Blastococcus saxobsidens DD2: one gene and its partner. The protein of the gene in region 2 interacts with the protein of the main gene of each other region in a pairwise test. Links are inferred from orthologs where the notes say so. Each region holds a gene or a part of one and is shown on either strand. Other genes may lie near its edges. The genes, in order: thrS and rplA.

The links.
Region 1: the proteins of rplA (region 2) and thrS interact in binary tests that used the Escherichia coli proteins (3 or more experiments, as listed by UniProt). The link is inferred for Blastococcus saxobsidens DD2 from one-to-one orthologs.

The regions. Positions count from the first base shown.
Region 1 is NC_016943.1:2,214,499-2,229,485, reverse strand. The notes cover bases 8,390-11,353. They hold thrS (threonine--tRNA ligase), read right to left. Parts: upstream 10,904-11,353; coding sequence 8,876-10,903; downstream 8,390-8,875. Other genes in these bases: BLASA_RS10460 (CapA family protein), read right to left, coding at 10,965-11,353; BLASA_RS10470 (HIT family protein), read right to left, coding at 8,390-8,879. Outside these bases: Holliday junction branch migration DNA helicase RuvB, read right to left, coding at 70-1,146; Holliday junction branch migration protein RuvA, read right to left, coding at 1,191-1,823; crossover junction endodeoxyribonuclease RuvC, read right to left, coding at 1,888-2,457; BLASA_RS10505 (YebC/PmpR family DNA-binding transcriptional regulator), read right to left, coding at 2,537-3,295; pyridoxal 5'-phosphate synthase glutaminase subunit PdxT, read right to left, coding at 3,292-3,984; pyridoxal 5'-phosphate synthase lyase subunit PdxS, read right to left, coding at 3,981-4,889; BLASA_RS10490 (hypothetical protein), read right to left, coding at 4,941-5,489; BLASA_RS10485 (glycosyltransferase family 4 protein), read right to left, coding at 5,501-6,712; BLASA_RS10480 (phosphatidylinositol mannoside acyltransferase), read right to left, coding at 6,712-7,650; pgsA (phosphatidylinositol phosphate synthase), read right to left, coding at 7,647-8,264; more of BLASA_RS10470, read right to left, coding at 8,265-8,389; more of BLASA_RS10460, read right to left, coding at 11,354-12,137; BLASA_RS10455 (MOSC N-terminal beta barrel domain-containing protein), read right to left, coding at 12,147-12,701; BLASA_RS10450 (HNH endonuclease), read right to left, coding at 12,712-13,095; BLASA_RS10445 (hypothetical protein), read left to right, coding at 13,315-14,160; BLASA_RS10440 (multicopper oxidase family protein), read left to right, coding at 14,157-14,987. UniProt on the Escherichia coli protein: Catalyzes the attachment of threonine to tRNA(Thr) in a two-step reaction: L-threonine is first activated by ATP to form Thr-AMP and then transferred to the acceptor end of tRNA(Thr). The rate-limiting step is amino acid activation in the presence of tRNA.
Region 2 is NC_016943.1:4,175,813-4,190,627, reverse strand. Bases 8,165-10,956 are described here. They hold rplA (50S ribosomal protein L1), read left to right. Parts: upstream 8,165-9,096; coding sequence 9,097-9,816; downstream 9,817-10,956. Other genes in these bases: rplL (50S ribosomal protein L7/L12), read left to right, coding at 10,824-10,956; rplK (50S ribosomal protein L11), read left to right, coding at 8,528-8,956; nusG (transcription termination/antitermination protein NusG), read left to right, coding at 8,165-8,474. In the rest of the region: BLASA_RS19855 (putative bifunctional diguanylate cyclase/phosphodiesterase), read left to right, coding at 1-2,338; rpmG (50S ribosomal protein L33), read left to right, coding at 2,801-2,965; BLASA_RS19835 (FAS1-like dehydratase domain-containing protein), read left to right, coding at 2,997-3,452; BLASA_RS19830 (MaoC family dehydratase), read left to right, coding at 3,449-3,871; BLASA_RS19825 (M1 family aminopeptidase), read left to right, coding at 3,868-5,301; BLASA_RS19820 (pyridoxal phosphate-dependent aminotransferase), read right to left, coding at 5,361-6,614; preprotein translocase subunit SecE, read left to right, coding at 6,977-7,519; more of nusG, read left to right, coding at 7,566-8,164; more of rplL, read left to right, coding at 10,957-11,216; BLASA_RS19780 (ABC transporter ATP-binding protein), read left to right, coding at 11,600-12,736; BLASA_RS19775 (MlaE family ABC transporter permease), read left to right, coding at 12,766-13,548; BLASA_RS19770 (MlaE family ABC transporter permease), read left to right, coding at 13,548-14,417; BLASA_RS19765 (MCE family protein), read left to right, coding at 14,425-14,815. UniProt on the Escherichia coli protein: One of the primary rRNA binding proteins, it binds very close to the 3'-end of the 23S rRNA. Forms part of the L1 stalk. It is often not seen in high-resolution crystal structures, but can be seen in cryo_EM and 3D reconstruction models.

The DNA of each region.
Region 1 (14,987 bases), 2.0 Mb from region 2 along the record:
CGGCACGCGCGGCCACCAGGCGGGACGCGCACGGCCCGGCCTGCGAGTTGCGCGCCAGCGGTCAGGAGTCTAGGCGTCGAACAGAGCTTGTGACGACGACCCCGGGACCGGTGGGTCTGCTGTGACCCGACCGAGGGGGACGCCGCCCCGCGGCACCGGGCGGCCCAGGTGCTGCCACGCCGCCTCGGTGGCCACCCGGCCGCGGGGCGTCCGGGCCAGGAGCCCGGCGCGCACGAGGAACGGCTCGCACACCTCCTCGACGGTGTGCGGCTCCTCCCCCACCGCGACGGCGAGGGTGGCGACGCCGACCGGACCGCCGCCGAACTTTCCGACCAGCGCCTCGAGCACCGCCCGGTCCAGCCGGTCCAGGCCCAGGTGGTCGACGTCGTAGAGCGCCAGCGCCGCCTCGGCCACCGCCCGGGTGACCCGGCCGTCGGCCTCCACCTCGGCGTAGTCGCGCACCCGCCGCAGCAGCCGGTTGGCGATCCGCGGGGTGCCGCGGGACCGCCCGGCGATCTCGACAGACCCCTCGTCGGTCAGCTCCACCCCGAGGAGGGCCGCGCTGCGGGCGAGCACCCGCTGCAGGTCGGCCGGCTCGTAGAACTCCATCTGCCCGACGAAGCCGAACCGGTCGCGCAGCGGGCCGGTGAGCAGCCCGGCGCGGGTGGTGGCACCGACGAGCGTGAACGGGTTGATCTCCAGCGGGATCGCCGTCGCCCCCGGGCCCTTCCCGACGACGACGTCGACCCGGAAGTCCTCCATCGCCATGTAGAGCAGTTCCTCGGCCGGGCGGGCGATGCGGTGGATCTCGTCGATGAACAGCACGTCACCGGGTGCGAGGTTGGACAGCATCGCCGCCAGGTCGCCCGACCGCTCGATGGCCGGACCGCTGGTGATCTTCACCGAGGTGCCCAGCTCCGAGCCGATGATCAGCGCCAGGCTCGTCTTGCCGAGCCCCGGCGGGCCGGAGAGCAGGACGTGGTCGGGGGTGCGGCCCCGCCGCTTGGCCCCCTCGAGCACCAGCGCGAGCTGACGGGCCACCTTGGGCTGGCCGATGAAGTCGTCCAGCGAGTGCGGTCGGAGGGCCGATTCGACCACCCGCTCCTCGTCACCGGCCTGCGGCGAGACCGACCACTCCGGCGCCAGGTCATCGGCGAGCTCGCCGGTCAGGGACCGGTCGAACGGCGCGCTCATGACCTGCCCAGCAGCTGGAGCGCCTGCCGCAGCAGGACGGCCACCTCGACACCGCCGGTGGCGGCGATCTGCGCGTCGGCCACCGGGGCGAGCTCGGCCACTGCGCCCTCCGCTTCCTTGGCCGACCACCCGAGACCCGCCAGGGCGGAGGAGAGCTGGTCCCGCCACGGGGCGACCGGCGTCACCTGCGACAGCCCGGCGGGCGCGTCCAGCGTGGTGTCGGTGCTGGTGGACCCGAGCCGGTCGCGCAGCTCCAGGATCAGCCGCTCGGCGCCCTTCTTCCCGATGCCGGACACCTGCATGAGCGCCTTGACGTCGGCCGTCGAGACGGCGCGGCGGACCTCCCGCGGCGGGTGGATGGCCAGGACGGCCTGGGCCAGCCGCGGGCCCACGCCGTTCGCCGTCTGCAGCAGTTCGAACAGCTGGCGCTCGTCGTCGTCGGCGAAGCCGTAGAGGGTGAGCGAGTCCTCCCGCACCACGAGGCTGGTGGCCAGCCGGGCAGCCTCGCCCACCCGCAGCCGGGCGATCGTGCCGGGGGTGCACTGCACCGCGAGGCCGATCCCCCCGACCTCGACCACCGCGCCGTCCGGGCTGACCGCGGCGACCCGGCCACTCACACTGGCGATCACGGGGCCACCTCCGTGCACCCTTGCCGGTTGCGGCCGCGTAGGGGCACGCCTGACACCAGGGTGGTCATCGGGCCGCCACCCCCTGCCAGCGCGGCAGCGTCCGCTGCACGACGGGGGCCCCGAGGCCGCCGGCGATCGCGGCGCTGCGCAGCCGCTGCTGCGCGGGCCCGCGCCAGGCGTGGCAGACCGCCAGTGCCAGCGCATCGGCGGCGTCGGCCGGCTTGGGCGCGGCGGCGAGACCGAGGACCCGGGTGACCATGAGCGTGACCTGCTCCTTGTCCGCGCGGCCGTTGCCGGAGATGGCTGCCTTGACCTCGCTGGGGGTGTGCCAGGCGACCGGCCGGTCGGCCTGGGCCGCGGCGAGGGCGGCGACCCCCGCGGCCTGGGCGGTGCCGGTGGCGGTGCCCCGGTTGTTCTGGGTGAACACCCGCTCGATGGCCACGACGTCGGGGCGGTGCTCGCGCAGCAGCGCGGTGACCGCGGTGTGCAGCTCCAGCAGCCGCAGCTCGACGTCGAGCTCCGGCATGGTGCGGACGACGCCCACGCCCACCGCCGTCGGCCGCGCGCCGGGACGACCGTCGACCACTCCCCACCCGCATCGGGTGAGGCCCGGGTCGATACCGAGCACCCGCATGGTCACTCTCCCGTCAGCCGAACTGGTGTTCGACCGAGGCTAACCGGCAGCGCCGACGCGCGGGCACCGCAACACGCCGTCAGGCGTCGGCGGTGACCTGCTCCATGACCTCGTCGGACACGTCGTAGTTCGCGTAGACGTTCTGCACGTCGTCGAGGTCCTCGAGGGCGTCGATCAGCTTGAACACCTTGGCCGCGCCGTCGGCGTCCAGCTCCACCTGCACGCTGGGCAGGAAACCCATGTCGGCCGAGTCGTACTCGATGCCGGCCTCCTGCAGGGCGGTCCGCACCGCCACCATGTCGCCGGGCTCGCTGACCACCTCGAAGGTGTCCCCCAGGTCCCGGACCTCCTCGGCGCCGGCATCGAGCACGGCCATCAGCACGTCGTCCTCGGTGTGGCCGGCGGCCGGCACCACGACGACGCCCTTGCGGGAGAAGAGGTAGGAGACCGAGCCCGGGTCCGCCATCGAGCCGCCGTTGCGCGTCATGGCGGTGCGGACCTCCATGGCCGACCGGTTCTTGTTGTCGGTGAGGCACTCGACGAGGACGGCGACACCACCCGCGGCATAGCCCTCGTAGGTGATGCCCTGGTAGTCGACGCCGCCGGCCTCGAGCCCGGCGCCGCGCTTGACCGCCCGGTCGATGTTGTCGTTGGGCACCGAGCTCTTCTTGGCCTTCTGGATGGCGTCGAAGAGCGTCGGGTTGCCGGCCGGGTCGCCGCCGCCGGTGCGGGCCGCGACCTCGATGTTCTTGATCAGCTTGGCGAAGAGCTTGCCGCGCTTGGCGTCGATCCCGGCCTTCTTGTGCTTGGTCGTCGCCCACTTGGAATGGCCGCTCACGGCGTATATCCCCTCTCGTCCCCGGCGTGCTCGCTCTGAACGCTGCCGGCCTGCTCGGCCAGATGTCGACGCACGACGTCGACGAACAGCGCGTGCACCCGGCGGTCCCCGGTCAGTTCGGGGTGGAAGCTGGTGGCCACCACGTTCCCCTGGCGGACCGCGACGATCCTACCGTCGGCCGCACCGCCGACGACCCGGCCGAGGACCTCGACCCCGGGTCCGGCCTCCTCGACCCACGGCGCCCGGATGAAGACCGCCTGCAACGGGCCACCGTCGACGCCCGCCAGCTCGACCCCCGACTCGAACGAGTCCACCTGCCGGCCGAAGGCGTTGCGGCGCACCGTGATGTCCAGGCCTCCCACCGTCGGCTGCCCGGGCGGGGCGTCGACCAGGCGGTCGGCCAGCAGGATCATGCCGGCGCACGTGCCGTAGGCCGGCAGGCCCGCCCGCAGCGCCTCGCGCAGCGGCTCGAGGAGCCCGGAGCGGGCGGCGAGCTTGGCCATGGTGGTCGACTCACCACCGGGCAGCACGATCCCGTCGACGTCGGCCAGTTCCTCCGGACGCCGGACGGGACGGGCGTCGGCGCCTTCGGCGCGCAGCGCGGACACATGCTCGCGGACGTCGCCCTGGAGGGCGAGCACCCCGACGACAGGGACGCCGACCGTGCCGTCCCCCACCCGCCCGGTCACCACCCGCGGGTGGCGTACCGCTCGCTCTCGGGCAGCGTCGAGACGTTGATGCCGACCATGGCCTCGCCCAGGCCGCGGGACACCTTGGCGATCACGTCGGGGTCGTCGAAGAAGGTCGTCGCCTGCACGATGGCCGCCGCGCGCTGGGCCGGGTCGCCGGACTTGAAGATGCCGGAGCCCACGAACACGCCCTGGGCGCCGAGCTGCATCATCATCGCCGCGTCCGCCGGGGTGGCGATGCCGCCGGCGGTGAAGAGCACGACCGGCAGCGCACCGAGCCGGGCCACCTCGACCACCAGGTCGTGGGGGGCGCGCAGCTCCTTGGCCGCGACGAAGAGCTCGGTCTCGTCCAGGGTGCCCAGCCGCTTGATGCCGGCGCGCAGCGCCCGCATGTGCCGGGTGGCCTCCACGACGTTGCCGGTGCCCGCCTCCCCCTTGGAGCGGATCATCGCCGCCCCTTCGGCGATGCGCCGCAGGGCCTCGCCGAGGTCGGTGGCGCCGCAGACGAACGGCACCGTGAACGCGTGCTTGTCGATGTGGTGGGCCTCGTCGGCGGGGCTGAGCACCTCGGACTCGTCGATGTAGTCGACGCCGAGCGACTGCAGCACCTGAGCCTCGACGAAGTGGCCGATGCGGGCCTTGGCCATCACGGGGATGGAGACCGCGTCGATGATCCCCTGGACCATGTCGGGGTCGCTCATGCGCGCGATGCCGCCCTGCGCCCGGATGTCCGCGGGCACCCGCTCCAGCGCCATGACGGCGACCGCGCCGGCGTCCTCCGCGATCCTCGCCTGCTCGGGGGTGACGACGTCCATGATGACGCCGCCCTTGAGCTGCTCGGCCATGCCGCGCTTCACGCGGTCGGTGCCGGTGGCGGGCTTCGCCTGGTCGGAGTTCGCTGCCACGGGTGTCCGCCTTCGCGTAGACGAGTCGAGTGACGCACGACGTTACGGGGGTCAGCCCGCCCGGCGGCCCGCCGGGTCGGCGTCCTTGGTCACAGCGGCCACCCGGTCGTCGATGTCGAAGTAGCGCGGCAGCGGCCGGGACCGGTGCAGGCCCGTCCAACGCGGGAACCGACGTCCGCGCAGCTGCCGGGTGTCGCGGACGGCGTCGTTGTAGAACCGGCGGGCCAGCGCCACCCGCGTCTGGGTTCCGGCGAGGTCGGTGCGCAGCGCCGTCGGCACTCCCGGCAGCTCGGGCGGCAGCTCGCGCAGGATGCGGCCGAGCGCGTTCTCCGCCAGTTCGCGGTCGCCGGGACCGGCCGCGCGCGCCTGCGCGACCGCGGCGGCCAGCGCCCCCGCCGCCGCATCGCCGAGCGCGGCCGGATGGTGCCGCGCCAGCTCCTCGGCCAGGCCGGCGCGCCGCTGGAGCTGGGCGTCCAGCGTCGCCCATGCGCGGTCGACCCTCACCCGGAGCCGCCGCAGCCGGGTGAGGGTCCAGCCGGCCCAGACGGCGAGCACGACGAGCATCCCTGCAGCGAGCAGCAACCAGTCCAGGGACGTCACGGGGGTCGAGGCTAGCGGCGGACCCGCCGGATGCGGGGAGGTCGCGCCGCGGTGCCCGTCGGCGGCACCGCCGGGAAGTCGTCCTCGGGGGCCGCCGTCACCACTCCGCCCCCCGGGGGCAGCACGGTCTCGTAGACGGCGAGGATGCGCCGGGTGAGGACCTGCCAGTCGTAGCGCGCGGCCACCTCCGCCCCCCGGGCGGCGAGCGCCTCGCGGCGCTCCGGGTCGGCGAGCAGGTCGCACAGGGCCCGGCCGAGGGCGGCGGCGTCCCCACGGGGCACGAGCACACCGGCCGCGCCGTCGTCCAGCACCCGCCCGAACGCGTCCAGGTCGCTGGCGACGATCGGCGCCCCCGCGGCCATCGCCTCGATGAGGATCACGCCGAACGACTCGCCGAGCAGATTGGGCGCGCAGTAGACGTCGACCGAGCGGAGGAGCGCGGCCTTGTCCGCCTCGGAGATCTCACCGAGCAGCGTGACGGAGGGACGCAGCTCCTCCCCCACCAGCCGCCACAGCTCGCCGGCGTCGCCCCGGCCGGCGACGAGCAACCGCACGTCCGGGTGCTCCTCGACCACGGAGCGCAGGGCGCGGAGCAGGACGGGCAGCCCCTTGCGCGGCTCGTCGTACCTGCCGAGGAAGCCGATCGTCGGCGGGTGGCCGGCGCCGCCATGACCGGGCAGGCCCGGCCCATCGGCGAAGAACGGCACGTGCACCCCGTTGGGCAGGATGACCGCGTCGCCGCCGAGGTGCTCGACCTGCACCCGCCGGGCGAAGTCCGAGACGGCGATCCGGCCGCTGATCTTCTCCAGCCACGGCCGCGCCATGGGGCCGACAGCGGCGAGCCACTTCGACCGGGTCGTCGCCGCATGGAAGGTCGCCACGATCGGCCCGGTGGCGATCATGCAGACCAGCAGCGACACCGACGGCGTGGCCGGCTCGTGCACGTGGACGACGTCGAACCGCCCGTCACGCAGCCAGCGCCGCACCCGGGCGGCTGACACCGGGCCGAACTGGAGTCCGGCCATCGAGCCGTTGTAGGGCACCGGGACGGTGCGGCCGGCGAAGGTGATGCAGGGGTCGGTGAGCGACTCCTCCCGCTCGGCCGGCGTGAGGATCTCGACGTGGTGACCCATGGATCGCAGCGTCTCGGCGAGGTCGCGGACGTGGTACTGGACGCCGCCGGGGACGTCCCACCGGTACGGGCAGACCAGGCCGATGCGCATCAGGCGGTCACTCCCCGGCCCCGCCGCGGCGGGTCGGGCGGCACGTCGGGCCAGATGCGGCCCAGCATGTGCCAGTCCTCGGGCCGCTCGGCGATGCCGGCGGTGAACGCGTCGGCGACGCCCTGCATGGCGACGGTCGCCCCGGTGCGGGACCTGTCGGCCACGGGCACCTCCGGGTGGACCTGCACCCGCCAACCGGCGCCGTCGAACCGGCCGACCGCGGGCAGCAGGGCGGCACCGGTACGAGCCGCCAGCAGGGCGGCCCCGCTCGGCATCAGTGCGGGACGGCCGAAGAAGGTGACGGGCACGCCACCGCCACCGAGGTTCCGGTCGACCAGCAGGCACGCCACCCCGCCGTCGGCGAGCCACTGACGGACCACCTCCGAGCTCGGCCGCGGCCCGCCGGTCAGCGGGACGACCCGCATGCCGAGGGATTCGCGGTACTCCAGGAAGCGCCGGTAGAGCGATTCGGGCTGCAGCCGCTCGGCCACGGTGAGGAACGGGCCGCCGAGCCAATCGGTGAGCCAGGCACCGGCGGAATCCCAGTTGCCGCTGTGCGGCAGGGCCAGCACCACGCCGCGGCCCGCACTGCGTGCCCGTCGGATGAGCTCCGCACCGGGAACCTCCGTGTCCCGCCGGATCCGCTCGATCCCGAGCGTGGGTAGCCGGAAGGCCTCCTGCCAGTAGCGCGCGTAGGAGCGCATCGCGCGGCGGGTGAGGTCGTCCAGCTCGGGTTCGCCCAGCCGCCCGCCGGTGACGATCCGCAGGTTGGCCCGCAGCTGCCGGACCCCGGTGCCCTCGCGATGGGTGGCCCAGTCACCGGCCCGCTCGAACAGGCGGCGCGCGACCGGTTCGGGCAGCATCCGCACCGCCCGCCAGCCGGCCGCGTAACCGGCGTCGGGCAGCCGCGCCTGCAGGTCCTGGCGGGAGCCGCTCACGACCCGATCCCCCGGCCCGCAGCGGCGCGCTTCACCGCCAGCACGCGCTGCCCCACGGTGACAGCACTCCCGACGAGCAGCACCCACAGCGCCACGTCCACGGCATACGGGATGCCGAGGCCCGTGAAACCGGTGCCGACGAGGACCAGGATCAGCCGCTCGGTGCGCTCCACCACCCCGACGTCGCAGGACAGCCCCATGCCCTCGGCGCGGGCCTTGATGTAGGAGGTGAGCACGCCGAGCACCAGGCACAGCAGTGCCAGCAGCACCAGCAGGCGGTTGTCGCCGGCACCGGAGTACCACCAGACGAGCGCGCCGAAGATGGCGGCGTCCGCGGCCCGGTCACCGGTGGAGTCCAGGACCGCACCGAACACCGATCCGCCACCGCGCAGCCGGGCCAGCGCGCCGTCGAGCATGTCCAGCAGCACGAAGACCGTGACGGCGAACGCGCCCCAGAACAGGTGACCGGTGGCGATCAGGCCCACGGACGCGGCGACGGCGCCGACGGTGCCCGTGACCGTGACCATGTCCGGCGTGACCCCGGCGCGGGCCAGGCGGACGGCCAGCGGGTTCACCACCTTGGCCACCACCGGGCGGGCGTTGACGCCGAGCACTCAGATCTCCGTCGGGGTGGTGGGGTGGGCGGAGGACCCGGCGTGGTCGGACCAGGCGGCCGCGAGCAGGTCGCGGGTCTCGCGCAGCACCTGCGGCAGCACGCGGGTCAGGCCCACGACCGGCATGAAGTTGGTGTCCCCGCCCCACCGCGGGACGGCGTGCTGGTGCAGGTGGTCGGCGATGCCCGCGCCGGCCACCGAGCCCTGGTTCATGCCGATGTTGAACCCGTGCGCGCCGGCGACCGTGCGGATGGTGCGCATCGCCGTCTGAGTGAAGGCCCCGAGCTCGGCGACCTCCTCGATGGTGAGGTCGGTGTAGTCGGGCACGTGCCGGTACGGGACCAGCATCAGGTGGCCGGCGTTGTACGGGTACAGGTTGAGGACGGCGAAGACCGTCGTCCCGCGGGCCACCACCAGCCCGTCCTCGTCACCGAGGGTGGGGATGACGCAGAACGGGCAGTCGTGGGCGCCGGTGGGCTTGCCCTCGCCGCGGATGTAGGCCATCCGGTACGGGGTCCACAGGTGCTCGAACACCGCGGTCGGGCCGCCGTCGTCGGAGGACACGGCCACCCGGTACGGCTCGGTGCCGTCGCCTCCCCTTCCCGGGGCGCTCATCGGCGGACCGTGGCGTTCTCGGCGGTCGGGTCGGCGTTGCTGCGCGCGGCGACCCAGGCCGCGATCTCCGCGACCGCCTGGTCGACCGGGATGCCGTTGCGCTGGCCGCCGTCGCGGTAGCGGAAAGAGACCGCGCCCGCCTCGGCGTCGGTGGCCCCGGCGATGAGCACGAACGGCACCTTCTGCTTGCTCGCCGTCCGGATCTTCTTCTGCATCCGGTCATCGGAGTCGTCGAGGTCGAAGCGCAGCCCGCGCTCGCGCAGCCGCAGGCCGATGTCGCGCAGGTAGGGCACCTGCTCGTCGGTGACCGGGATGCCCACCACCTGCACGGGGGCCAGCCAGGCCGGGAAGGCGCCGGCGTAGTGCTCGGTGAGGACGCCGAAGAACCGCTCGATCGACCCGAACTTCGCCGAGTGGATCATCACCGGCTGCGCGCGCCCGCCGTCGGCCGCGGTGTACTCCAGGCCGAAGCGGGCCGGCTGGTTGAAGTCGTACTGGATCGTGGACATCTGCCAGGTGCGGCCGATGGCGTCCCGGGCCTGGACGGAGATCTTCGGGCCGTAGTACGCCGCGCCGCCCGGATCCGGCACCAGTTCCAGGCCGGTCTCCTTCGCCGCCTCCTCGAGGACGGCGGTGGCGACCGTCCACTCCGCGTCGGAGCCGATGAACTTGTCGGAGTCGTCGCGGGTGGACAGCTCCAGGTAGTAGTCGTCGAGGCCGAAGTCGCGCAGCAGCCCGAGCACGAAGTGCAGCAGGTGCCGGATCTCCCCCGGCGCCTGCTCGGGGGTGACGTAGCTGTGCGAGTCGTCCTGGGCGAAGCCGCGCACCCGGGTCAGGCCGTGCACCACGCCGGACTGCTCGTACCGGTAGACCGACCCGAACTCGAAGAACCGCAGCGGGAGCTCGCGGTAGGACCGCCCCCGCGACCGGAAGATCAGGTTGTGCATCGGGCAGTTCATGGCCTTGAGGTAGTACTTCGCGTTGTCCAGGTCCATGCCCGGGAACATGGTCTCCTCGTAGTACGGGAGGTGCCCGGAGGTCTCGAACAGCCCGCTCTTGCTGATGTGCGGGGTGCCGACGTAGTCGAAGCCCTCCTCGAGGTGCCGGCGCCGGACGTAGTCCTCCATCTCCCGCTTGATCACCCCGCCCTTGGGGTGGAATACGGGCAGGCCGGAGCCGATCTCGTCGGGGAAGCTGAAGAGATCCAGCTCGACGCCGAGCCGGCGGTGGTCGCGGCGCTCGGCCTCGGCCAGGTGCTCGAGGTAGGCCTTGTGCGCGTCCTTGCTCTCCCAGGCGGTGCCGTAGACGCGCTGCAGCTGCGGGTTCTTCTCGCTGCCCCGCCAGTACGCGGCGGCGCTGCGGGTGAGCGAGAACGCCGGGATGCTGCTGGTGCGCGGCAGGTGGGGCCCGCGGCACAGGTCGGTCCACACCCGGTCGCCGGCGCGGGCGTCGAGGTTGTCGTACATGGTCAGCTGCGCACCGCCGACCTCCACGTCGGCGCCCTCGGCTGCCTCCCCCGCACCGCCCTTGAGACCGATGAGCTCGAGCTTGTAGGGCTCGTGCGCGAGCTCGCCCTGGGCGTCGGCGTCGCTGATCTCGCGGCGGGAGAAGTGCTGGCCGGCTCTGACGATCTCCTGCATCCGCTTCTCGAGGGCCGTGAGGTCCTCGGGGGTGAACGGGCGCTCGGGGTCGAAATCGTAGTAGAAACCGTTCTCGACCGGCGGGCCGATGCCCAGCCGGGTGCCCGGGAAGAGGTCCTGCACCGCCTGGGCGAGCACGTGGGCGGTGGAGTGCCGGATGACCGCGCGGCCGTCGGCGCTGGCGGCCGGCACCGGGTCGACCTCGGCGTCGGCGTCCGGCGCCCAGGCGAGGTCCTTGAGGTCGCCGGTCGCCAGGTCACGGACGACCACCGCGCCATCGGGGCCCTTCAGCGGCACGCCGGCGTCCTTGAGCGCCTGCTGCGCCGTCGTCCCGGCCGGCACCCGGATCGGGCCGACGGCGGTTGGCGAGGGCGGGGTCGACACGGAGACGCTCCAGAGGATCGGCGGGTGGGCGAGGACACCGAGCCTAGTGCGCGGCCCGACCTCACTCGGGAACGACGGCAAGCCCATCCGCGGTCGCCCCTCGCCGGTCGAGCACCCCAGCGACGAGATCGAAGGTCACCGGGTCGGCGGGCACGATCCGCAGCCCGTCAGCACGACGGTCGATGAGCAGCGGAACAGCCTCGGCCACGGAAACCGTGAACCCGCCATCGGACTCGCGGGTGAACGTGAACCGCGCCATCACCGATTCCTCGGTGGCGTAGCCCAGGGTCGCTTGCTCGGCCAGGTGGTTGCCCAGCCCGTACGCGATCCACTCGCCGTCGAACTCCTCGAAGGGCTGCACGACGTGCGCGTGGTGCCCCAGGACGAGGTCGACGTCCGGTGAGGCCAGCAGCGTCCGTGCGGCCTGCTCCTGCGCCCGGGTGGGGTCGTGGTCGTACTCCGCGCAGCAGTGCAGGCTCGCCACCACGATCTCCGCCCCGGCGGCGCGGGCCCGGGCGGCCGCGGCGAGCATCGGCTCGACGTCCGGCACCTCGACCACGTCGACCGCCCACGGCCGCCCGTCCGGCAGCGGGATCCCGTTCAGGCTGAACGTCCCCGCCACGTGCCCGACATGGACCCCACCGGCATCGACGATCGTGGGCTCGAGACTGTCCTGCTCGCTGCGGTGGGTGCCGGTGTGCGCCACACCGGCCGCCTCGAGGACGTCGAGGGTCCGGGTCAAGCCGTCGAAACCGTCGTCGAGCGAATGGTTGGACGCCGTGGAGCACACGTCGTACCCGGCCCCGGCCAGCGCCTCCACGATCTGCGGCTGGGCGACGAATCGCGGGTAGCCCCGGAACGGACCACCCGGCGGGGCGACCGGGGCCTCCAGGTGACAGATGGCCAGGTCGGCCGCCTGGATCAGCGGGGCGACCGGCGCGAAGACGTCCTCGAAATCGTAGCCACCGCCCTCCACGGCCGCGCCGGCGGTGAGCGCGCCGTCCTGATGGATCAGGACGTCCCCGGTGGCCACCAGGGTGACCGTCTCCGGCGGTGGCGGTGGCGGTGGCGATGGCGGTCGCGGTGGGCTGGTGGACGTGGCAGCGGCGGAGGTGCCCGGCGCCGCCGAAGCGGCTGCAGCCGGGGGCACCTGCTCACCGTCGGCCTGCGTCGAGCAGGAGGCCATCAAGGGCAGCAGCACCAGCACGACGTCCGTGCGGCGGATCTTCGGCACGCCCGGAGGCTAGTCGCCGAGCAGGCTCACCGGATCGCCCACGGCGATGTCGCCGGGCTGCCGGACCTCGGCGTACACGCCGAGGCAGTGCTTCGGGGTGCGGGTGACGTGCAGTTCCGCCGACCCGATCCGCACCGTGCGGCCCACCCAGCTCCGCTCGTTGTCGCCGGGCAGCTCGAGCAGGACGTTGGCGCGCGGATCGTCGGCCGAGCAGCCCTCGGGGACGTCGCCGACCGCGGCCCGGTCGATCGCCTGCCGGGACACCAGGTGCACCGCGGCGACGTCGGCGCCCGATCCCCCGGATGCGGGCTCGACGCGGACCGGCCGGCCGAGCACCTCGGCCACCGTGTGCCCGTCGGCGTCCGGATCCCCGCTGGGCGTCACCTCGGCCAGGCCGGGAGCGTGCCTGCCGCGCACCACCTCCCCACTGGCGGCGTCGACGACGGTGTACGCCCGGTCCCCCTCCGGCCCCGCCGGCGCCAGGTGCACGCGGTCGCGGGCGGTGCCCCCGAGGGACTTCACGGGGTAGATCCAGATCCTCGCCACCCGGCCGGTCGTCGTCACGGCCCCGACCCTAGGCGGCGGCTCCGAGGCGGCGCAGCCGGCGCAGCTGCGCGTCCAGGTAGGGCCGGGCCCGGCGCTGGCCACCGGTGCGGGCGATCGCCTCGCCCAGCGCGGTGAGCACCCGCTCGAGGCGGTGTCCGTCCGCGGGCCAGCCCCGCCGACGGCACTCCTCCAGCCACTCCACCGGCGTCCGGTGCCCGCGCTCCCCGTTGCAGCGACCGCAGGCAGCGACCTCGTTCTCCAGCCACGACGGCCCGCCCTTGACCCGCGGCACGACGTGCTCGGTGGTCGGCCGCACCTGCGGGGTGAAGGCCCGCCCGCACCACACGCAGCTGGGCCCGTCCCGGTCGAGGACGAGCTGCAGCCGGGCCGCTCGGTCGGGCTGCGCGCTCACCCCTCCATGGTGCTCCCGGAGGCCCGCCGCGCGCTCGTGCGCACCCAGCGGACTCCCGGGGAGACGGATCGTGAGGGATCGCGGCACCGGCCCAGCCGTTCCCGCGCGCCGCGCTCCGACCCCCACCACAGAACGCCCGACCTCGCAACTCTGCACCGTCCGACGCGATCGGCAACCGCGCCGGCCGCCGTCCACCGACCAGAGAGGCTGGGATGACCGATGGGCACGACGAGGAGGCTCCGCCGCTGGTCGGCGGGGGGTGCGGCGCTGGTGCTCGCCGCCGCGGTGAGCGCCTGCGGGTCCGACGACGGCCCGGTCGAGACCGCGGGCGACGCCCAGGCCACGGCGACGTCCGAGGCGACGGCGACGTCCGAGGCCGCCGTCGCTGATCCGGCGGAGTTCTGCGCGGCATCGGTGGACGTAGAGGCCTCGTTCGCCGGCGCACCACCGATCGACGAGACCATGCCGCCGGAGCAGGCGCAGGCGGCGCTGGAGGAGTTCGGCGCCGAGGTGGAGCCGTTGCTGGCGCACGCGGAGGGAACCGCCCCGTCGGAGGTCGAGGAGGACGTCCGCACCGCGGTCGCCGCGGTGCGGGAGGCGCTGGCCGGTGACATGTCGGCGCTCGACAGCGACGAGTACATGGCGGCCGACGATGCCATCGACGAGTACATGCTCGCCGAGTGCGACTACGAGCGCATCGAGGCCACCGGGGTGGACTACGAGTACGAGGGCATCCCCGACACGGTGCCGGCCGGAACGGTGTCGGTGACGTTCCACAACGAGGGCCAGGAGCTGCACGAGATCGGCATCGTCCGGATCAACGACGACGTGTCCATGCCGGTGGAGGAGATCGCCGCCCTGCCGCCGGAGGAATCGGAGTCGATGATCCAGTTCACCGGCGCCGCCTTCGCCCACCCCGGCGGGTCCGACACCGTGTTCCTGAAGATGGAACCCGGGCGCTACGCCGCCGCCTGCTTCGTCCCCCAGGGCACGACGCACGACACCGAGGGCAGCGGCCCGCCGCACGTGGCCCTGGGGATGCTGGCGGAGTTCGAGGTCGAGTGACCCGCCCGCAGCTGCCGCTGACCCGCCGGAGCTTCCTGGCCGGGTCGGCGGTGGCCGGGCTGGCCGCGATCACCGGATGCGGCGCCCCCGCGGCATCCGGCCCGCCGGCACTCCCCCTGCGGCCCGGCCCCATGACCCTGGACCTGGCGGGCACCGGGGCCCGCACCTGGGGGTACGGCACGGTCCCCGGCCCGGAGATCCGGCTCCGGGCCGGGGAGCTGCTGCGGGTGCGCGTGCAGAACGGGCTGCCCGACGACACGACGGTGCACTGGCACGGGCTGGCCCCGCCCAACGCGATGGACGGCGTCCCGGGCGTCACGCAACGGCCGATCGCACCGGGCGGCGAGTTCCTGTACGAGTTCCGGACGCCGGTGCCGGGCTCGTTCATGTACCACGCGCACGTCGGCATGCAACTCGATCGCGGGCTCTACGGGCCGCTGGTCGTGGAACCCCGGGACGAGCCGCTGGCCTACGACCGCGAGCACACCCTGATGCTCGACGACTGGGCCGACGGCGTCGACGAGCACCGCGGCCACGCCGGTGGGGAACCGGGCACGCCGGCGGTGCCCGATGCCCGGGAGGTGGTCTCCTTCGGCGGCCGCCGGTACCCCTTCCTCCTGGTCAACGGCCGGCCGCCGGAGGATCCGGCGGTGGTGGAGGGGCGGCCGGGTGACCGGCTGCGCCTCCGGGTGATGAACGTCGCCGCGGACACCGGCTTCCGGTTCGCCATCGCCGGCCATCCCCTCACCATCACGCACACCGACGGCATGCCGGTGGAGCCGGTGACCGTGGACGCCCTGCGCCTCGGCATGGGTGAGCGCTACGAC
Region 2 (14,815 bases):
GTTCCGGCATCAGAGCTTCGTGAACTCGGCCAGCGAGCTGGTGTTCGTCATCGCGCTGCTGGAGATCGGCGGTGTGTGGACCGCGGTCACGCGTGCCGCGGCGGTCGGTGTCGTGCTCGGCATCCAGCGGTTCTCGCGGGCCAAGCTGGTCTTCAACGTGGCCGTCGCGATCATCGACACCGCCGTGGCCGTCTTCGTGCTCGGACTGCTGCCGGTCGGCGACGTGACCGACCCCTGGACGTGGGTCTCGTGCCTGGTGGCGGTGTTCGCGGCGAACGCCGTCGCCGCTGTGATGGTGGCCGGGGCCATCGTCATGACGCAGGGCTACTCCGGGCGCGCGCTGTGGACCAGCCTGCTCGTCCCCGTGGTCGTCGTCTCGCCGGTCGCCGTGCTGATCGGCCTGGCGATCCTGCTCCTCCTGCACGCGGCCCCGTGGTCGTGGGTGATCATCGCCCCGCTCGCCGTGGCTCTCGTCCTGCTCTACCGGCGGTTCGCGGCGGTCACCCGTGAGGGCAACTCGCTCCAGCAGGTCTACGAGTTCGCCCGCCGGGTGGAGGAGGTGCGGCCCGACGAGGCCGGCACCCGCCAGATCGTGCAGGCCGTGCGAGAGCTGCTCAACGCCGAGCGCGTGGCCCTGTGGCTGCCGCCCTACCTGGACGAAGGCCCGCGGCTCGTCGTCGCCACCGAGAGCGGTGCCCACTGGTACGACGGGCCAGGGGATCCCGACGACCCGCTGCGCCGCCGGGCGGTCCTCTCCACCGACGGGGTCATCCAGGTCTGCGCCGCCCGAGCCGACGAGTCCGAGGTCGCGGCACTGGCCCGCCGCGGCGTCTCCGACGTGCTGGGTGCACCGGTGACCACGGCGGCCGGTGAACCCGGGTATCTGGAGGTCTGCGACCGCCGCAGCGACCTGGTCACCTTCGGCACCAGCGAGCGCGGTGCGCTGGACTCGATGCTCACCCACGTCAACGCCGCGATCCGGCAGCAGCAGCTGCTCACCCGGATCCGCTTCGACGCCGACCACGACCGGCTGACCGGCCTGCCCAACCGGCAGCGGCTGGCCGCCGAGATCGACCAGCTGCTCTCCGCCGACCCGGCCGATGCCCGTGCCGGGCTGATCCTCGCCTCCCTCGGCACCTACGCCGACGTCACCGACACCCTGGGTCACGCGGCCAGTGACGAGCTGCTGCTGGTCACCGCCGGGCTGCTGCGCGAGCACGCTCCGCCGCGCGCCCTGCTCGCACGGATGGAGCGCGAGCAGTTCGCCGTGCTGCTGCCGGGCCTCTCCCTGGACGAGACCGAGCGGGCCGCGCGGCGGCTGCGCGAGGCCGCCGCCACGCGGGTCCGGGTCGCCGGCCTGGACCTCGAGGTCTCGCTGACCATCGGCGTCGTCGCCGCACCGGTGCACGGCACCCATGCCGGTGCCCTCATGCAGCGGGCGGACGTCGCCCTGCTCGCCGCCGGCGACTCCGGCGGGGTGGCCAGCTACCACCCGGTCATGGACCAGCAGAGCCTGCGCCGCCTCCAGCTGGGCACCGAGCTGGAGCAGGCCATGGCCGACGGTCAGATCGGGGTGGTCTTCCAGCCGGTCATCGACGCCCAGAGCTCCGACATCGTGTCGGTGGAGACGCTGGTCCGCTGGACGCATCCGCGGTACGGCGCCGTGCCGCCGGAGGACGTGATCGGTCTCGCGGAGCAGATCGGCCGGATCGGGGCCCTCACCGACCACGTCCTGGACCTCGCGCTGGCCCGCTGCCGCCGCTGGCTGGACCAGGGGATCGCGCTCTCGGTCGCGGTGAACGTCTCGGCCCGCTCGCTGGCCGATCCCGACCTCGTCGACCGCGTGCGCTCGGCCCTGGAGCGCCACCGCGTCCCGGGCGAGCTGCTCGTGCTGGAGCTCACCGAGAGCAGCGTCGTCGACGACCAGGTGCGCGAGAGCTCGGTCCTGGAGCACCTCCACGACCTCGGCCTGCGGTTGTCGATGGACGACTTCGGCACCGGCTACTCGTCGCTGTCCCAGCTGCGGCAGCTGCCGATCGACGAAGTGAAGATCGACAAGTCCTTCGTGCTCACCATGGCGACCAGTCAGGGGGAGTCCTTCATCGCCCGCTCGATCATCGAGCTGGCGCACAACCTCGGGCTGTGCGTGGTCGCCGAGGGTGTCGAGGACGAGATGACGCGCAACCAGCTGACGGCCATGGGTTGCGACAAGCTGCAGGGCTTCCTGATCAGCCGGCCGCTGCCCGAGGACCGGCTGGACAAGTGGCTGCTGGCGCGTACGGGCGTCCGATCAGCCGCACCCGGGGCCATCCACCGCCGGCTGTTCGTCCGGACCTGACGAAGGACCGGCGTCCTCCTCGCCCTTCGCAGGCTCGGGGTGAGCCGCTGGACGGGGCCGACCGAGGCGGCTGTTACAGTCGTCGCGCACGGTCCGGAGGGGTCCGCCGGTCGCCACGAGCGGCTTGGTAGAGTTTTCTCTGCTTCCGAGCACGCCCCTTTAGCTCAGTCGGCAGAGCGTCTCCATGGTAAGGAGAAGGTCTACGGTTCGATTCCGTAAAGGGGCTCTGGCAGTAAGCTGACCGGCCGGTCCTGTCGCGAGACCGGGCCGCACGGTCGTCCCGGCGGTGTAGCTCAGCCTGGTAGAGCAAGCGGCTCATAATCGCTGTGTCACCGGTTCAAGTCCGGTCACCGCTACTCCCGACGGACCCGGCAGTTCCGGGTCCGTCATCGTGTCGGCACCTGCCGGCGCGGCACCAGGTCCCGGTTCCGGGGCCTGTCCGACAAGGCTAGGAGCGCTCCTGTGGCAGCCACCGACGTCCGTCCGAAGATCACCCTGGCCTGCCAGGAGTGCAAGAACCGGAACTACATCACCCGCAAGAACCGGCGGAACGACCCCGACCGGCTCGAGCTGAAGAAGTACTGCCCGCGCGAGCGCAAGCACACGCTGCACCGCGAGACCCGCTGACGGTCGACGGCTGCTGAGCGAGGGCGGGAGCATGACGCTGGACCGGGAACTGGTCGGGCGCAGCTACCCGCCCTCTGCCGTCTACGAGGTCGGCCGCGCGAAGATCGCCGAGTTCGCCGCCGCGGTCGGCGCGGACGACCCGGTGCACCGCGACCCGGCGGCCGCCCACGCCGCGGGCCACCCCGACGTGGTGGCGCCGCCCACGTTCGCCATCGTGGTCAGCCTGGAGGCGGCCTTCGTGGTGCTCGGCGATCCCGAGGTGGGGCTCGACTACAGCCGGGTGGTGCACGGCGAGCAGAAGTTCACCCACCACCGCCCGATCCGGGCCGGCGACCGGCTGGTCGCCACCACGACCATCGACGCCGCGCGGAGCGTGGCCGGCAACGACCTGCTGACCGCCCGGGTGGAGCTGGCCACCGAGGACGGCGAGGCCGTGTGCACGGCCGTCTCGATGCTCGTCGCCCGCGGCGGAGGGGATGTCCCGTGACCGAGCGTCCGTCCGACGTCGCCGTCGGCACCGAACTGCCCGCGTTCGTCACCCGGCTCACCCGCGCGGACCTCGTCCGGTACGCGGGCGCCTCCGGTGACTTCAACCCGATCCACTGGAGCGACCGGGTGGCGACCTCCGTCGGCCTGCCGGGCGTCATCGCCCACGGCATGCTCACCATGGGCGTCGCCGCCCGGGCGGTCACCACCTGGACCGGCGACCCGACCGCCCTGCTCGAGTACCACGTCCGATTCGGCCGCCCGGTCGTCGTCCCCGACGACGACCAGGGCGCCGAGGTGACGGTGCGCGGCAAGGTCGGGGCACTGCTCGACGACGGGCGGGCCCGCGTGGACCTGACCGTCACGACCGAGGGGGAGAAGGTGCTCTCCCTGGCGCGCGCGATCGTCCGCCTGCAGTGACCGCACGGGCGCGCGGGCTCTCCGCGGCCGCCGTCCTGCTGGTGCTGCTGCCCGGGTGCACCTCCTTCGCCGACGGCCTCGCCGCCGATCGGGCGGCGGCCCCGTCGACCGGGCGGCCGGACCCGGAGCCGGCGTGTCCGGCCGAGCGGGCGGAGCCCGACCCGGACCGGCCGCGCATCGCCCTGGACCTGCGGCTCGAGGACGACCTGAGCACGGTCACCGGCACGGAGGCGGTGACCTTCACTCCGGACCGCCCGACCGACGAGCTGGTGTTCCGGCTGGTGCCCAACCAGCCCGGGTCCGCCGCGGCCGGTCACCGCCTCGTCGTGGACGACGTGCGGGGCGCCGACGTGGCCGGGAGCCGCTACGAGCTGGCGGGGGCGACCGAGCCCGGTGGGTTGTACGTCGTGGACCTCGAGGACGAGTTGGCCGCGGGGCAGTCCACCGAGGTGGAGCTGGACTTCACGCTGACCCTCGGGGCGGGATCGTTCGAGCGGTTCGGCACCGACACCGGCGTGAGCTGGTGGGCCAGCGGGGCGCCCCTGCTGGCCTGGGAACCGGGGGTCGGCTGGGCGCGGGACCCGTTCGTGGGGCTGTCCGGGGAGACCACCACGAGCCCCGCCGCCGACACGACCGTCCAGGTGTCGGCGCCCGCGGCGCTCACCGTGCTGATGACGGGCGCCCAGGAGCCGCCGTCGAAACCCCGGGACGGTCGTCGGACGTGGCGGTCGTCGGAACCGGTGGCCCGGGACGTCGCCGTCGCGGTGGGGGAGTTCGGCAGCGCCGAATGGGCGACGCCCGGCGGTGTCCACGTGCGCGTCGGCACGCTGCCGGGTGCCGAGCTCGAGCCCGCGGCGCTGCTCGAGCACACGACGGACGCCATCACCCAGCTGGAGGGGTTCCTCGGCCCGTTCCCCTACGACACGCTCACCGTCGCCCTGCTGCCCGACCACGGCGGCGGGATCGAGTACCCCAGCCTGATCCTCCAGGCCACCCCGTCGCGCGAGGTCCTCGTGCACGAGGTGGCGCACATGTGGTTCTACGGGATGGTCGGCAACTCGCAGTTCCGCGACCCCTGGCTGGACGAGGCGTTCGCCACCTACGCCGAAGCCGTGGTGAACCCGTCGTCCGCGCGGCGCCTGGGGTTCGCCACCGGCCTGCACGGCGACGTGGGGGCGGCGATGGACCGGTTCCCCACCCAGCAGCAGTACGTCGCCCGGGTCTACGGCAAGGGCGGGGCCACCCTGCTCGCTGCGCGGGAGGCCGCCGGGGCCGATGCCTTCGACGAGGCACTGCGCTGCTACGTCGACGCGGCGGCGTGGCGCATCGCGACCCCGGAGGACGTCGGAACGGCGCTGGCGGAGCTGCCCGCGGCGGTCGACGTCCTCGTCCGGGCCGGAGCGCTGGACGAGGACGACCTCCCTGGGTGACGGTCCCGTCCCGAGGTTCGCGCCGAGCGTGCGAGGCGTGCGGAGGACGGGGTCCTTCTTCAGCCCGCCTGGCCCAGCAGCCGCTGCATGCGGCTGACACCCTCGACGAGGTCGTCGTCCCCCAGCGCGTAGGACATCCGGACGTACCCGGGGGTGCCGAACGCCTCACCGGGGACGACGGCGACCTCGGCCTGCTCCAGGATCAGCTCGGCCAGCTCCGCGCTGGTCTCCGCGGTGCGGCCGCCGATGGGCCGGCCGAGCAGGCCCTTCACCGACGGGTAGACGTAGAAGGCGCCCTGCGGCTCGGGGCAGGCCACGCCGGGGATCTCGCGGAGCATCGACACGATGGTCTGCCGGCGCCGGTCGAAGGCCTCCCGCATGGTGGCCGCAGCCGAGAGGTCGCCGGCCAGCGCGGCCACCGCGGCTGCCTGCGAGACGTTCGCGACGTTCGACGTCGCGTGCGACTGCAGGTTGGTCGCGGCCTTCACCACGTCGGCCGGGCCGATCATCCAGCCCACCCGCCAGCCGGTCATCGCGTAGGTCTTGGCGACCCCGTTCACCACCACGCAGCGCTCGGCCAGCTCGGGCACGAGCACCGGCATCGACGGGGCGGTGACCCCGCCGTAGGTGAGGTGCTCGTAGATCTCGTCGGTGAGCACCCACAGCCCGTGCTCCACGGCCCAGCGGCCGATCTCCTCGACCTGCTCGGCCGGGTACACCGCCCCCGTCGGGTTCGACGGCGAGCAGAAGAGCAGCACCTTGGTGCGCGGCGTGCGTGCCGCCTCCAGCTGGGCGGCCGAGACCAGGTAGCCGCTCTGCTCGTCCGCCACGACGGGAACGGGGACACCGCCGGCCAGCTGGATCGCCTCGGGGTAGGTCGTCCAGTAGGGCGCGGGCAGGAGCACCTCGTCGCCCGGGTCGAGCATGGTGGCCAGCGCCTCGTAGACGGCCTGCTTGCCCCCGTTGGTCACCAGTACCTGCCCGGCCGTCACCTGCAGGCCGGAGTCCCGCGCCGTCTTGGCGACGATGGCCTCCTTGAGGGCCGGCAGGCCACCCGCGGGGGTGTACCGGTGCATCGCCGGCGTGCGGGCAGCGGCGATCGCCGCCTCCACGATGTAGTCGGGCGTCGGGAAGTCCGGCTCGCCGGCCCCGAACCCGATCACCGGCTTGCCGGCCGCCTTGAGCGCCTTCGCCTTCGCGTCGACCGCGAGCGTCGCGGACTCGGCGATCGCGCCGACGCGGCGGGAGATCCGCCGCTCGGTGGGTGACGGCTCGGTCGGGTGGGCGGACTCCGGGGCGGAGGCGGCGGTCATGGGCCCATCGTGTCAAAGACCCATCGCCGGCGGGGGTGCGCCCGGCACGTAGCCACCCTGGAGGAGCCGGTCGGCGGGACGTTCGCTGCCCGCCCCGCCGGTCCCGTACACTGGCTGCACCGGGGCAGTTGACCCCGCCACCGGCGTGCCCCGGATCCTGCTCGCGGAATCCGGCGTTGCCGTGGCGGTCGGCCGTTCCGGGGCCCCGCCAGGGCAGAGGGGTGTAGCTCAATTGGCAGAGCAGCGGTCTCCAAAACCGCAGGCTGCAGGTTCAAGTCCTGTCACCCCTGCCAGCAGGACACGGCACCAACGACCGACGGCCCTCGCGGGAGAGGCCACCACGACGAGGCGAGCGAGGCCCAGTGAGCGACGAGAAGCCGGACCGCGAGGACGACGTCCGCGCCTCCGACGCCGACCTCACCGACGAGCAGCTCGACGCTGAGACGCCGGGCGTCGACGATGCCGCCGCGCTCGAGGCCGCGGAGGACGACGTGGCCGGCGAGGCCGAGTCCGACGAGGACAAGGTCGTCGCGGGCCGTGCGGGCGACCAGCACGGCCGCCGCCGGGGACGGATCACCGCCGGCGCCGACGACGACGAGGACGACGAGCCGGTGGCCGGCACCCGCCGCGCCGCCCGCCAGGCGGCCGGCCCCGCCCGCGACGGCAGCGGAACGCGGTCGCGGGCCGCGGCGCAGCGGGCGCGGGCCGAGGAGATGCGGCCCCGGCGGTCGCTCATGCGGTTCCTGCGCGAGGTCGTCGCCGAACTGCGCAAGGTGATCTGGCCGGGTCGCCGCGAGCTGATCACCTACACCACCGTGGTCATCGTGTTCGTGGCTTTCATCGTCGCGCTCGTGGCCGGCCTGGACCTGCTCTTCGCACAAGGCGTGATCGCCGTCTTCGGCTGACCCGTTCGTCCGCGCCTGAACGCCCCCTGACAAGGAAGAGACCTCTGTGACCGACCCCCGCGAGCCCTTCGAGACCGACACCGCGGTCGAAGGCATCGATCTGGACGACGCCCGCTTCGAGGCGCGCGGCACCGCCGACGTCGAGACCGGTGCCGGTGAGACCGGCGCCGCCGAGGGGTCCCGCGACACCGCCGACCTCGCCGCCGGCCCCCTGGTCGAGGACGGCGAGGCCGCCGACGTCGCCCCCGAGATCGAGAGCGGGAACCCTGACACCCTCGTGACCGATCCGCTGGCGGCTGCGGCCCCCGACTCCGACCTGACGGTGGAGGAGGAGGACGAGGACCCGGCCGAGGCGATGAAGAAGGCGCTGCGGATCGCCCCGGGCGACTGGTACGTCGTGCACTCCTACGCGGGCTACGAGAACAAGGTGAAGACCAACCTCGAGGCGCGCATCCAGTCGCTGGACGTCGAGGACTACATCTACCAGATCGAGGTGCCCACCGAGGAGGTCACCGAGATCAAGAACGGCAAGCGCTCGCAGGTCAACCGCAAGGTGCTGCCGGGCTACCTGCTGGTCCGCATGGAGCTCAACGACGAGTCGTGGGGCGCGGTCCGCAACACCCCCGGCGTCACCGGCTTCGTGGGCGCCACCTCCAAGCCGTCGCCCCTGACCCTCGACGAGGTCGTCAAGATCCTCGTGCCGGCGACCACGCCGCAGGCGCCCCGGGCCACCGAGGCCGCCGCCGCGACCGGTGGCGGTGCGGCAGCCACGCCGGCCCCCGTCGTCGACTTCGAGGTCGGCGAGTCGGTCACCGTCATGGACGGCCCGTTCGCGACGTTGCCCGCCACCATCAACGAGATCAACGCCGAGCAGCAGAAGCTGCAGGTGCTGGTCTCCATCTTCGGCCGCGAGACGCCCGTCGAGCTGTCGTTCAACCAGGTCAGCAAGATCTGAGCGCTCGACGGCGTTCCGAGCACCAGCTGATCCACCACGGATAGAAGGAAGTCATGCCCCCCAGGAAGCGGTTGACCGCGGTCATCAAGCTCCAGATCAAGGCCGGCGCGGCCACCCCCGCGCCGCCCGTGGGTCCGGCGCTCGGCCAGCACGGCGTCAACATCATGGAGTTCTGCAAGGCCTACAATGCGGCGACCGAGTCGCAGCGCGGCGACGTCGTCCCGGTCGAGATCTCGGTCTTCGAGGACCGGTCGTTCACCTTCGTCACCAAGACCCCGCCGGCTGCGCGCATGCTGCTCAAGGCCGCCGGTGTCGAGAAGGGTTCGGGCGAGCCGCACAAGACCAAGGTCGCCGCGGTCACCCGGGATCAGGTCCGCGAGATCGCCCAGACCAAGATGGTCGACCTCAACGCCAACTCGCTCGAGCAGGCCGAGAAGATCATCGCCGGCACCGCCCGGTCGATGGGCATCACCGTCAAGTAGGAGAACCCCTCTGCCCCCACCGTTGGCACGCTCACGGCGGGGCCCTGCAGAGGGGCCGTTCCAGCACGTCACGAGTGGGAGGGCCGTCGCCGGCCCGCGCACCACACGACCGGGGCACCCGCATCCGGAGAGGACAGATCATGGCGAAGCACGGCAAGAAGTTCCGCGCCGCGGCCGAGAAGGTCGACCGCGACAACCTGTACAGCCCGCTCCAGGCCGCCTCGCTGGCCAAGGAGACGTCGACGACCGCCTACGACGCCACCGTCGAGGTGGCCATGCGCTTGGGCGTCGACCCGCGCAAGGCCGACCAGATGGTCCGCGGCACGGTCAACCTGCCCCACGGCACCGGCAAGACCGCCCGCGTCATCGTCTTCGCGACCGGTGACAAGGCCGCCGAGGCCGAGGCCGCCGGTGCCGACGTCGTCGGCACCGACGACCTGATCGAGCGCATCCAGGGCGGCTTCCTGGATTTCGACGCCGCGATCGCGACGCCGGACCAGATGGCCAAGGTCGGCCGGATCGCGCGCATCCTCGGCCCCCGTGGCCTGATGCCGAACCCGAAGACCGGCACCGTGACCCCCGACGTCACCAAGGCCGTCAACGACATCAAGGGCGGAAAGATCAACTTCCGCGTCGACAAGCAGGCGAACCTGCACCTGGTCATCGGCAAGGCGTCGTTCGACGAGGCCAAGCTGGTCGAGAACTACGCCGCGGCCCTCGACGAGGTGCTCCGCGCCAAGCCGTCGTCGGCCAAGGGCCGCTACCTCAAGAAGGTCACCATCTCCACCACCATGGGCCCCGGCATCCCGGTCGACCCGAACCGCACCCGCAACCTGACGGCGGACGAGCCGACCGCCTGATGATCAGGTGACCTGGTCGTTCCGGGTCCTGGCTCACCGCCGACAGTGAGCCAGGACCCCGCCAGGTGAGCCAGGACGGCCCCGCTGCGCACCCGCGCGGCGGGGCCGTCGGCGTATGGCGTATCGTTGCCGCTGTTCCCCCCAAGACCGTTGGTCGTCGCACGTCCGCGTGCGATCGAAGGTCCCGGAGATCCGGGCGACCCGCGCAGGAGGACGGTTCGATCGACGGGCGCGTGCGCCCGTCCCTCGCCCCGTGCGCCCTGCGCCGGGGCGTTCTCGTCTCCCGGGCCGTTGATCGCCCGCAGTCGTGCAACGGCCGGTGGTCGCCCGACAGACGAGAGGAGGCCCATGCCCACGCAGGCGAAGGCCGCGGTGATCGACGAGATCACCGAGCGGTTCCAGAACTCGAGTGCGGCGGTGCTCACCGAGTACCGCGGGCTGACCGTGGCGCAGCTGACCCAGCTGCGCCGTTCCCTCGGTGAGGGCAGCAGCTACGCCGTCGTCAAGAACACCCTGACGAAGCGGGCGGCGGACTCGATCGGTTTCTCCGATCTCGCCCCGCTGCTCACCGGCCCCACGGCGATCGCCTTCATCGAGGGTGACCCGGTGAACGCCGCCAAGGCCATCCGTGACTTCGCGCGCGCCAACCCGCTGCTCGTCGTCAAGGGCGGCGTGGTGGAGGGCCGCACGGTCGACGCCGCCGAGGTCACCCGCCTCGCCGACGTCGAGAGCCGTGAGGTGCTCCTGGCCAAGCTGGCCGGCGCCATGAAGGGCAACCTGACCAAGGCCGCCGGGCTCTTCCAGGCCCCGCTGTCGCAGGTCGCCCGCCTGGCCGCCGCACTGCAGGAGAAGAAGGCCGCCGACGCACCGGCTGCCGAGGCTCCCGCCGCGGCCGCCCCGGCCTCCGATGAAGCTGCTGCTGACACCACCCCCGACACGGCCGCTCAGGCCACCGACTCGCCGGCCGCCGACGCGGCCAGCGACGACTGACCCAGAAGGAGATCACCATGGCGAAGCTTTCCAGCGCCGAGCTGCTCGACGCGTTCAAGGAGATGACCCTCCTCGAGCTGTCCGACTTCGTGAAGCAGTTCGAGGAGACGTTCGACGTCACCGCTGCTGCTCCTGTGGCCGTCGCGGCCGCCCCGGCCGCCGGTGGCGGCGGCGGTGGCGACGAGGCCGTTGCCGAGCAGGACGAGTTCGACGTCATCCTCGAGGCGGCCGGCGACAAGAAGATCCAGGTCATCAAGGAGGTGCGCGGTCTGACCTCGCTCGGCCTCAAGGAGGCCAAGGACCTGGTCGACAACGCGCCGAAGCCCGTCCTCGAGAAGGTCGCCAAGGACGCTGCCGAGAAGGCCAAGGCCGCCCTCGAGGGCGCCGGCGCCACCGTCACGGTCAAGTGACCCCTCGCCCGGCGGTCTCGATCGCCGGGTACGTCACCGGCACGTGACCCCTCACCCGGCGGCTTCGATCGCCGGGTAGGTCACGGTCCGTGACCTCCTCCCGGCCCGAGCCGGGAATGCACCATCCCGCACAGGGGCCGTCCTCCTCCCGGAGGGCGGCCCCTGTCGCATGTCCGGGTGGTTTCTGACCCGAGGACGAGATCCGGCTCACGTAACCGACGTGACACACGTAACCTCCGCCGCAGGTGATCGTTACTGACTGGTAGTGGCGCGTGGCGTGACCCTCCGGATGTGGAGCAGGTCAGGCTGCTGCGTTGCCGGGGCCCGTCGTGCGGCGGGGCGGGGAACTGGCAGCTCGGCCGGGAGCGGGAGGCGAAGGACACGTGGGCGTCGCAGTCGAGGTCTCGGGGCTGACCAAGTCGTTCGGCAGCCAGAACATCTGGAGCGATGTCACGCTCACCCTGCCGCCCGGGGAGATCTCCGTCCTGCTCGGCCCCTCCGGCACCGGCAAGTCGGTGTTCCTCAAGTCGCTCGTCGGGCTGCTCAAGCCCGAGCGCGGCTCCATCGTCATCGACGAGACCGACATCGTCCGCACGAGCGAGCTCAAGCTCTACGAGGTCCGGAAGCTCTTCGGGGTGCTGTTCCAGGACGGCGCCCTCTTCGGCTCGATGAACCTGTTCGACAACATCGCCTTCCCGTTGCGCGAGCACACCCGGAAGAGCGAGTCGGCGATCCGCAGCATCGTCCTCGAGAAGATGGACATGGTCGGTCTGCAGGGCGCCGAGGGGAAGCTCCCGGGCGAGATCTCCGGCGGGATGCGCAAGCGCGCCGGCCTGGCCCGTGCCCTGGTCCTCGACCCGGAGATCATCCTGTTCGACGAGCCGGACTCCGGCCTCGACCCGGTCCGCGTGGCCTACCTCAACCAGCTGATCGTCGACCTCAACGCCCAGATCGACGCCACCTTCCTCATCGTCACGCACGACATCGGGACGGCGCGGACGGTGCCGGACAACCTCGGACTGCTCTTCCGCCGGAACCTGGTCATGTTCGGCCCGCGCGAGCAGCTGCTCACCTCGCAGGAGCCCGTCGTGCGGCAGTTCCTCAACGGCCGTCGCGAGGGCCCCATCGGGATGAGCGAGGAGAAGGACGTCGCCCAGGTCGAGGCCGAGATGGCCGCACTCGAGGCCCGCGGCGGCGACCAGCACAACGGGGTGGGACCCAAGGGCGCCTCCGGGGGCGACGCCGTCCCGCCGCAGCTGGAGCCCACCCCGGGCCTGCCCGAGCGCAAGGCGGCCCGCCGGCGGCAGGAGCGGGTGGCGCGCATGCTGCACGAGTTCGACCCGCAGACCGCCGAGGCGATCCGTGCCTCGCTGCCCCAGGACCTGCTGGCCCAGGTGGACGCCGGCGTCTACACCCCCACGCGGGGCTCCGCGGGCCGGCACTGGGCCCCCGAGCCCGACGCGATGCCCGCCGGCTCGACCGCCACGGCCGTCCTGCCCCGGTCCGGGGGCGAGGTGTGACCGCCACCGAACGGCCGAAGGCCCCGGGTCTGCTCGACGGGAAGTTCTCGCCGACCCGGCCGCTGGCGGCCAGCGGCAACCTGTTCGCCTTCGCGCTGGACGTGCTCAAGGCGCTGCCCAGGCGGCCCTTCCAGATCCGGGAGTTCATCCAGCAGACCTGGTTCGTCGCCAGCGTCACCATCCTGCCGACGGCGCTGGTCGCGATCCCCTTCGGCGCGGTCATCGCCCTCCAGCTCGGCTCGCTGACCCGGCAGCTCGGTGCCCAGTCCTTCACCGGGTCCGCCTCCGTCCTCGCGGTGCTCCGCGAGGCCAGTCCCATCGTGACCGCGCTGCTGATCGCCGGCGCCGGGGGATCGGCCATCTGCGCCGACCTGGGCGCGCGCAAGATCCGCGACGAGATCGACGCGATGGAGGTCCTCGGCATCAGCCCGATCCAGCGGCTGGTCGTCCCGCGGGTGCTCGCCTCGATGCTGGTGGCCGTGCTGCTCAACGGCCTGGTCAGCGTGGTCGGCGTCGCCGGCGGCTACTTCTTCAACGTCATCCTCCAGGGCGGCACGCCCGGGGCCTATCTCGCCTCGTTCAGCGCGCTCGCCCAGGTCGAGGACTTCTGGTCCGGCGAGATCAAGGCACTGATCTTCGGGTTGATCGCCGCCATCGTGGCCTCCTACAAGGGGTTGCGTGCCGGCGGTGGGCCCAAGGGCGTGGGTGACGCGGTGAACCAGTCCGTCGTCATCACGTTCCTGCTGCTGTTCGCGGTGAACTTCGTGATCACCGCGATCTACTTCCAGCTCGTCCCGCCGAAGGGGCAGTGATGGCGCTGCTCTCTCCGGTCGACCGCGTCCGGGTCGGTGCGCGGCGGCTCGCCACGACCGTCTACCGCCGCCCGCTCGACACCCTCGACGACCTCGGTGACCAGCTCGGCTTCTACGGCCGGGCACTGGGCTGGGTGCCGCGCACCCTGCGGCGCTACAAGCGGGAGACGTTCCGCCTGCTCGCCGAGGTGACCTTCGGGACCGGCGCGCTGGCCGTCATCGGCGGCACGGTCGGCGTCATCGCGTTCCTCTCCTTCTTCACCGGCACCGAGGTCGGGCTGCAGGGCTACGCGGCGCTGGACCAGCTCGGGACGTCGGCGTTCACCGGCTTCCTCTCGGCGTACTTCAACACCCGGGAGATCGCCCCGCTGGTGGCCGGCCTGGCGCTGTCGGCGACGGTCGGCTGCGGGTTCACCGCGCAGATCGGCGCCATGCGGATCAACGAGGAGATCGACGCACTCGAGGTCATGGGGGTGCCGTCGCTGCCCTTCCTCGTGACCACCCGCATCATCGCCGGCTTCGTCGCCGTCATCCCGCTGTACGTCCTGGGGCTGCTGACCAGCTACTTCGCGACGCGCACCATCGCGACGCAGGCCTTCGGGCAGTCCACGGGCACCTACGACCACTACTTCAACCTGTTCCTGCCACCGGAGGACGTCCTCTGGTCGTTCCTCAAGGTGCTGGTGTTCGCGGTCGTGATCATCCTGACCCACTGCTACTACGGCTACCGCGCGAGCGGTGGGCCGGCGGGTGTCGGACTGGCCGTCGGCCGCGCGGTGCGGTTCTCGATCGTCGCCATCAACATCATCGACCTGTTCCTGTCCCTGGCCATCTGGGGATCGACCACGACCGTCCGGATCGCGGGGTGAGCGAACGATGAGCACGACGATCCGGATCCGGCTCCAGGGCCTGGCCTTCCTCGTCGTCCTGGCGCTCCTGCTGGGGTTGTCGGTGGCGGTCTACAACAAGGCCTTCACGGAGGTCGCCCGCGTCACGCTGGAGACCGACACCGCCGGCAACCAGCTGCAGGAGGCCTCGGACGTCAAGGTCCGCGGCGTTCTCGTCGGGGAGGTCCGGGAGGTGGCGGCCAGCGCCGAGGGCGCCACCATCGAGCTGGCCATCGAGCCGGAGCACCTCGACCAGATCCCGGCCGACGTGACCGCGCGGCTGCTGCCGAAGACGCTGTTCGGCGAGCGCTACGTCTCGCTCGAGCTGCCCCAGGACGCCGGCGGGGAGCGGCTGGCCGACGGCGACGTCATCGGCCAGG